Funiculus sociatus GB2-C1: one gene and its partner. The main gene of each other region encodes a partner of the protein of the gene in region 2 in a complex. Links are inferred from orthologs where the notes say so. Each region holds a gene or a part of one and is shown on either strand. Other genes may lie near its edges. The genes, in order: hisH and hisF.

Region 1 (3,128 bases), on a different replicon or contig from region 2:
ACTGATAACAGGAGTACCAGCACAAACGCCAAAGCTGTCAAGCTTAAGCGCTGCATCAAGGTTTCTCGTAGAGTGTACTGGTTATCCAATGGTTTCTTAAGGCGAAGATGTACAAACAGAGTTTTTTATCAGGGGGAGAGGGTGATTAGTGTGTAATGACCGAGTATATCGATATGTGTGCTAGTGTATCGAGAAACGTTTCAATTTATATACATAGCTTAAATTTTTCTCTTAATCCAGGCAAGCGTAATTTTGCGTAGCTTTACGCCGCAAGGGATGAGATGCTGTGAAATTCTCTGGTGCCAGCCTTACCCTTTATTTGTCTGTACCTTGTAGGATGAGAAACAGACAAAAAACTTTAACAAAGGAGAACTGACGTGATCGAACCTCTGCTTTCAGGAATTGTGATGGGCTTAATCCTTGTCACCCTCGCTGGGCTGTTTTTCGCTGCTTATATGCAGTACAAGCGCGGTAATGACCTAGGCTTGTAGAAAAAGTGTTGAGTGCTGAGTGCTTTATTCCTCGCCTCAGCACTCAGCACTCATAACTCTGAAGAAGGTGAGGGCTGTGTTGCCATAAACCTTTTGGCGACAGATTTCCAGGGTGGGAACGGGTTCAACTGTCCAGTTGTTGGGGCTGTGTTCTACTGCCATTTCACCAGTGGGAGCTAATATTTGGTAATGCGCGATCGCTTCCAATACTGGCTGATACAGTCCACTGGCGTAGGGCGGATCGAAGTATATCCGGTCAAACTGCTGACCAGCAAGTGTTGGCAATTGCCCTACTACATCTCCCCGCAGCACTTGAAATTTTTGCTCGCTTTGAGCGACTTGCTGCCAGTTTTGCTGTACGATGGCGCAAGCTTTACCCCATTTTTCTATTCCGACTACGCAGTTGGCACCGCGACACAATGCCTCTGCGCCCATCGATCCGCTACCAGCGCACAAGTCCAGCCACCGACAGCCGTTGATGCTGCCCTGCCAAATATTAAACACTGCTTCGCGCACTCGTCCTAGTGTTGGTCGGGTTTCTTGACCGGGTAAGGTTTTGAGTTGGCGATTGCCGTAAATTCTTAGGGTCATTGTGAGAAAAACCGCGTTGGCGAAGGCTGCGCGTTAGCGCTTAGACGCTAAGGACAAGGGAGGGAAGATAAGAATCGGTTAAGGCTTGATCCCCCAACCCCCTTTTCAAGGGGGGCTTTTCTCATCATTTTTTAAGGGCGGGATCTTTTAGCCAAGAAATATTGGGAGTGTACCCAAAAATCTTTTATGCTGGCACTTTCGCCTGTACTTGGGCGACGAAGTTGGATAAAATTTGTAGTCCGCTGGTGGAAGATTTTTCGGGGTGGAATTGGACAGCCATCAAGTTGTCACGAGCGATCGCAGCTGTTACCGTTTGACTACCGTGGGTGATGGTTGCCGCCCTGATTTTCGGGTCAACTGGATCGACGTAGTAGGAATGGACAAAGTACACCCAAGCCTGTTCTGGTAATTGTCGCCACAGTTCGGCATTTGGCTGGGTAATTTCCAGAGTGTTCCAGCCCATGTGGGGAATTGTTAATCCTGGTTCTGAGCTAAATCTTCGCACAACACCGGGGACAATTCCTAAACCGGGTTCTTTGCCTTCTTCACTCCCATCGAAGAGAATTTGCAGACCCAGACAGATGCCTAAGAAGGGTTTCCCGGAAGCGATCGCGTTTTTTATCGGTTCTACTAGGTGACGCGATCTCAATTGTTGCACTGCTGGGTCAAAAGATCCTACCCCAGGCAGTACCACCGCATCCGCCCGTTCAATATCTGACGGTGAATCGGTAATTTTCGCGATCGCGCCTGCTTTCTCCAACCCCTTACAGGCAGAGTGCAGATTCCCCATGTCGTAGTCTATAACTGCAATGACTGTCATGCTCGATCTTATAACTGAATTTTTTATTTTTTCCGCATCAACGTACAATTGTACGTTGATGCCATAAGAGAACGTTATCTCTGTATGTTTTTAATATTTATAATATAACAACCTCCTACTAAAGTCAATATATAAAATAACAATTTCCAAAAAAAAAGGATCCTTTTATTAATAGTTACAGTTTCCTAAATATCCAATGAGTAAAATTATCTTATTGACCTCCTTTGACACTTGGCTACCTCACCAAAAATCCAATTCTTCGGATGATTTATTGTTAGAAGTTGCCAAAAGTGAGCTTTCCCCGCTGTCTTTGAATTTTTTAAGGCAGCTACCAGTTGATGTTGCCCAAGCAAGCGATCGCGTCATTGCCAAAATCAACGAATTGCAAGCCGATGTGATTATCTGCTGCGGCATGGCAGAGGGGAGAAACCAATTAAGCGTCGAATCTTGCGCGAATTGTGGAGATAACCGATTGTTGACACCAGTCAATTTAGAGAAAATATTAGCAGGTTGTGCGGCAACTGATATCAGCCACGATGCCGGAAAATTTGTCTGCGAGGGACTATATTATTCAGTATTGGAATATTTACAAGAACGCCAACTTAATAGCCGCTGCGTTTTCGTTCACGTTCCGGTTTTGACCCCAGATAATTTATCTGGTATTATGGCAGATTTTTTAGTAGTTATTAAAAGCATGGCACTTTTATGAGACTCATAGAGTCTTAGCGTTTATCTATAATCTTGCATCCTATGCTGCCGTTATTATCGATTTTACCCCTTGCTCAAACACCGCCGCCACCACCTAAGCCAGCACCCCAAGAAATCGTGCAACCCCAGCCAGTTCTGCCTTTACCTGGACAGCTGGATAACGTGCCGATGTTTAACAGCAATAGTCCAGAATGGGTAAAACTTGAGGGGATTTTACTCTCTACCTTTCCTCCTACAGGTAAAAAGGTGCCAGGGGCTCATCTTAATTTTCCTTTTCAGGGGAGATTTGATTTATTTGCCCACCATTTTAGCCACACTCCCAAGGATTTGCAGACGCTTTATATAGGAGTGATTTTGCATAATCCAACTAAAAAAGTTGTAAGGGTGCAAGTATTGCAAGCGGCAAGTCAGCTAATGCAAAATGCGCCTTATGTCACCTTGCCAACTTATGTGGAAAATCCTAAAGGTGACGTATACTCAGGACATGGCGATCGCGCTGTGAATGATGTCCTGCGGGG
Region 2 (3,051 bases):
GAGAATATTGCTGGCTTAAGGTCGGATCAAATTGTTCAGCGGGGGATGTGCTATGTGCCTCAAATTGCTAATGTTTTCTCCTCGCTGACGGTGGAAGAAAATCTAGAGATGGGTGCGTTTATTCGTAATGTCCCTTTGCCACCTCTGAAAGATAAAATATTTTCTATGTTTCCCGTACTAGCTAATCGTCGTCGTCAGCGTGCGGGAACTCTCTCTGGAGGAGAAAGGCAGATGTTGGCGATGGGAAAGGCTTTGATGTTAGATCCCAGTTTGTTGCTTTTGGATGAGCCTTCCGCCGCTTTGTCTCCCCTACTCGTAAACAATGTTTTTGAGCAGATTCAACTTATCAATCAAACAGGTAAAGCAATTGTGTTGGTAGAGCAGAATGCCCGAAAAGCTCTGGCGATGGCACACCGGGGTTATGTGTTGGATACTGGACGCGATCGCTTCTCAGGCCCCGGTACAGAATTATTAAATGACCCAAAGGTGGGAGAACTTTATCTAGGTGCGGGTAAAGCTCATTAAATTACGTCTATTCCACTCTGGGCTATACAAACATAGTTCGCTTTGACGGATTTTTGGGCGATATTTTTTTTGTATTAAAGCCTATACAAATTTTGCTTTGCAAGGTATATTTATACAATGGGAATCCGTGCGCTCATATATACTAATTAGATTAGCAAATACACAACTTTGTTATCTAAGTTTAGCCAAATCTATTGCTTGTCACCTTTTTCGCAGACAAAAGTCCTAAAAATCTTTTTTCCTAGTATAGATGCGACCATTGTTGACAGAATTACAACCACATTCTGAATAAGTCGCCACAAAATCAAAAAATTTATCTTGGTTGTCTATCACTACATATTTCTAAAGGCGGAGTTACGCATTTCTAATCTGTATACTTAGGATTAGAAATGCGTAACTCCGCCTTTAGACATTCTGGTTTCTATATTCTACTTATGGAGCTAAGCGGATTCGAACCGCTGACCCCCTCAATGCCATTGAGGTGCTCTACCAACTGAGCTATAACCCCGTGCGGTGCTTTATTATTATGCCTCAAATTTTGGTAACTCGTCAAGTTGTTTCCGAAAGACTTTTAATAAAATGAGCAGGGGTGCTGAGCAATATTGTTGATATACCCCATGTAGCTATTCATCAAAAAATATACGACTAACATAGCAGCAGCCGACAACGCCACCAAAGTTCCAGCCAGCATGAGAGAAAATTCCTGTTGGTCGAAGGCTTCCTGCATCAGGTGCAGCGACCATGCCACTAACGCAACATCAAAAATTAAAATACCTATCAACATTTTTTAAGTTTCGTAACACTTCATTTATTCTAATATATACAAATGAACAGATTGATGCTACAAATCGATCGCTTCCTCTCCCTGAAGACAGAGTTTGCACTGCTATTACATACGCACTGGTACTTGATTCTCTGCTAAATAAGTTTTAATTTCTGATACAGTGAGTTCTCCGTAGTGTAACAGGGAAGCAAGAAGAGCAGCTTCCGCTTGACCTTCGGTTACGGCATCATAAATGTGGCTGCAATTTCCCGCCCCGCCGGAGGCAATAACTGGAATCTGCACTTGCTTGGCAATAGTGCGCGTCAAGTCCAAGTCATATCCAGCCTTGGTTCCATCAGCATCCATACTGGTGACAAGTAGTTCACCTGCGCCGCGTTGCTCGACTTCCTTGGCCCAAGCGATCGCATCTATTCCAGTATTTTCTCGCCCACCGCGCACGTAAACATCCCAACCAGGATTAACTGGGTCTTGCCGCCGCCGTGCATCAATTGCTACAACAATACACTGATTACCAAAGCGATCGCTTGCCCGGTTGATAAATTCTGGCTCTCGTACCGCCGCCGAATTTATGCTGACTTTATCCGCTCCCGCCCTTAACAATTGTTTAATAGTCTCTAAGGATTGAATTCCCCCACCTACCGTTAGGGGGATAAACACTTGCTCAGCGGTGCGGTATACGACATCAAAAATAATGTCCCGTTCTTCGTGAGAAGCCGTAATGTCCAGAAACACCAACTCATCCGCACCCGCATCGTTATAAGCTTGTGCCAGTTCCACCGGATCGCCTGCATCTTGGAGGTTGACAAAATTAACACCTTTGACAACTCGCCCCGCTTTCACATCTAAGCAAGGCAGTATTCTTTTTGCCAGCATGACAATCCCCTACAGAATGTAATCATAATGAGAGCCTATCTAATGTAAACCTTTTGTGTCTTCCTACTTAAGTGGTTTTTTTACAACAAATTTTTAATCATGGCGATAATTTCTTCTAAACAACAGTCTCAAGAACCCGAAAAGCAACCTAAACGCTCTCGCGAGTCATCTGGTAGCTATAAATCTCCGAAAGAACCGCCAGAAGAGATTTTGCAGCCAGAAGCGATGCTAGACGAAACCGAGAAGCAGGAAGAAGGACTACGACCAGGGCGACTAGCAGATTATATCGGACAAAAAGACCTCAAGGCAGTTCTAGAGATTGCCATCGAAGCGGCGAAAGGTAGAGGTGAGACGATGGATCACTTACTGCTGTATGGCCCGCCAGGTTTGGGGAAAACAACGATGTCGCTGATTTTGGCGACCGAGATGGGCAGTAGTTGTAAAATTACCTCAGCACCAGCTTTGGAGCGTCCCCGCGATATTGTGGGGATACTAATGAGTCTGAAGCCGGGAGATATTATATTTATTGACGAAATCCATCGATTGAGCCGGATGACAGAGGAATTGCTTTATCCGGCGATGGAGGACTTCCGGTTAGATATTACGATTGGTAAGGGTCAAACTGCTAAAACTCGCAGTTTACCGCTACCGCCATTTACTCTGGTGGGAGCAACAACGCGGGTGGGATCGCTATCTTCGCCGTTGCGCGATCGCTTTGGGTTAATCCAACGGTTACGCTTTTATGAGTTGGATGAACTGATCTTAATTGTGCAGCGGACTGCCGAACTTCTGCAAGCTCCCGTTACGCCTGATGGTGCTGAAGAAATTGCTCGTCGCAGCCGTGGAACTCCCCGAATTGCCAATCGCCT

The links.
Region 1: the proteins of hisF (region 2) and hisH are in contact, whole or in part, in a crystal structure (PDB 6RU0), measured with the Thermotoga maritima proteins. The link is inferred for Funiculus sociatus GB2-C1 from one-to-one orthologs. Residues at the interface, in WP_004080486.1 of Thermotoga maritima: Met1, Leu2, Ala3, Arg5, Ser40, Glu41, Asp45, Glu46, Ala70, Glu71, Ile73, Asp74, Ile75, Pro76, Phe77, Asp98, Lys99, Ser122, Gln123, Glu161, Thr195, Leu196, Asn247, Arg249, Glu251; in WP_004080484.1 of Thermotoga maritima: Asn15, Arg18, Arg22, Arg117, Leu118, Pro119, His120, Met121, Gly122, Trp123, Asn124, Asn134, Gly135, Tyr136, Tyr138, Val140, Tyr158, Glu180, Lys181, Ser182, Ser183, Lys184, Ile185.

The regions. Positions count from the first base shown.
Region 1 is NZ_JAMPKJ010000059.1:29,788-32,915, reverse strand. What follows is about bases 85-2,883. They hold hisH (imidazole glycerol phosphate synthase subunit HisH), read right to left. Parts: upstream 1,903-2,883; coding sequence 1,267-1,902; downstream 85-1,266. Other genes in these bases: NDI42_RS22260 (DUF3370 domain-containing protein), read left to right, coding at 2,653-2,883; NDI42_RS22265 (pyroglutamyl-peptidase I family protein), read left to right, coding at 2,099-2,611; rsmD (16S rRNA (guanine(966)-N(2))-methyltransferase RsmD), read right to left, coding at 528-1,082; petG (cytochrome b6-f complex subunit V), read left to right, coding at 378-491; NDI42_RS22285 (c-type cytochrome), read right to left, coding at 85-89. In the rest of the region: more of NDI42_RS22285, read right to left, coding at 1-84; more of NDI42_RS22260, read left to right, coding at 2,884-3,128. UniProt on the Escherichia coli protein: IGPS catalyzes the conversion of PRFAR and glutamine to IGP, AICAR and glutamate. The HisH subunit catalyzes the hydrolysis of glutamine to glutamate and ammonia as part of the synthesis of IGP and AICAR.
Region 2 is NZ_JAMPKJ010000045.1:38,706-41,756, forward strand. Bases 299-3,020 are described here. They hold hisF (imidazole glycerol phosphate synthase subunit HisF), read right to left. Parts: upstream 2,183-3,020; coding sequence 1,415-2,182; downstream 299-1,414. Other genes in these bases: NDI42_RS19405 (ABC transporter ATP-binding protein), read left to right, coding at 299-525; NDI42_RS19415 (hypothetical protein), read right to left, coding at 1,097-1,309; ruvB (Holliday junction branch migration DNA helicase RuvB), read left to right, coding at 2,282-3,020. Also shown: more of NDI42_RS19405, read left to right, coding at 1-298; more of ruvB, read left to right, coding at 3,021-3,051.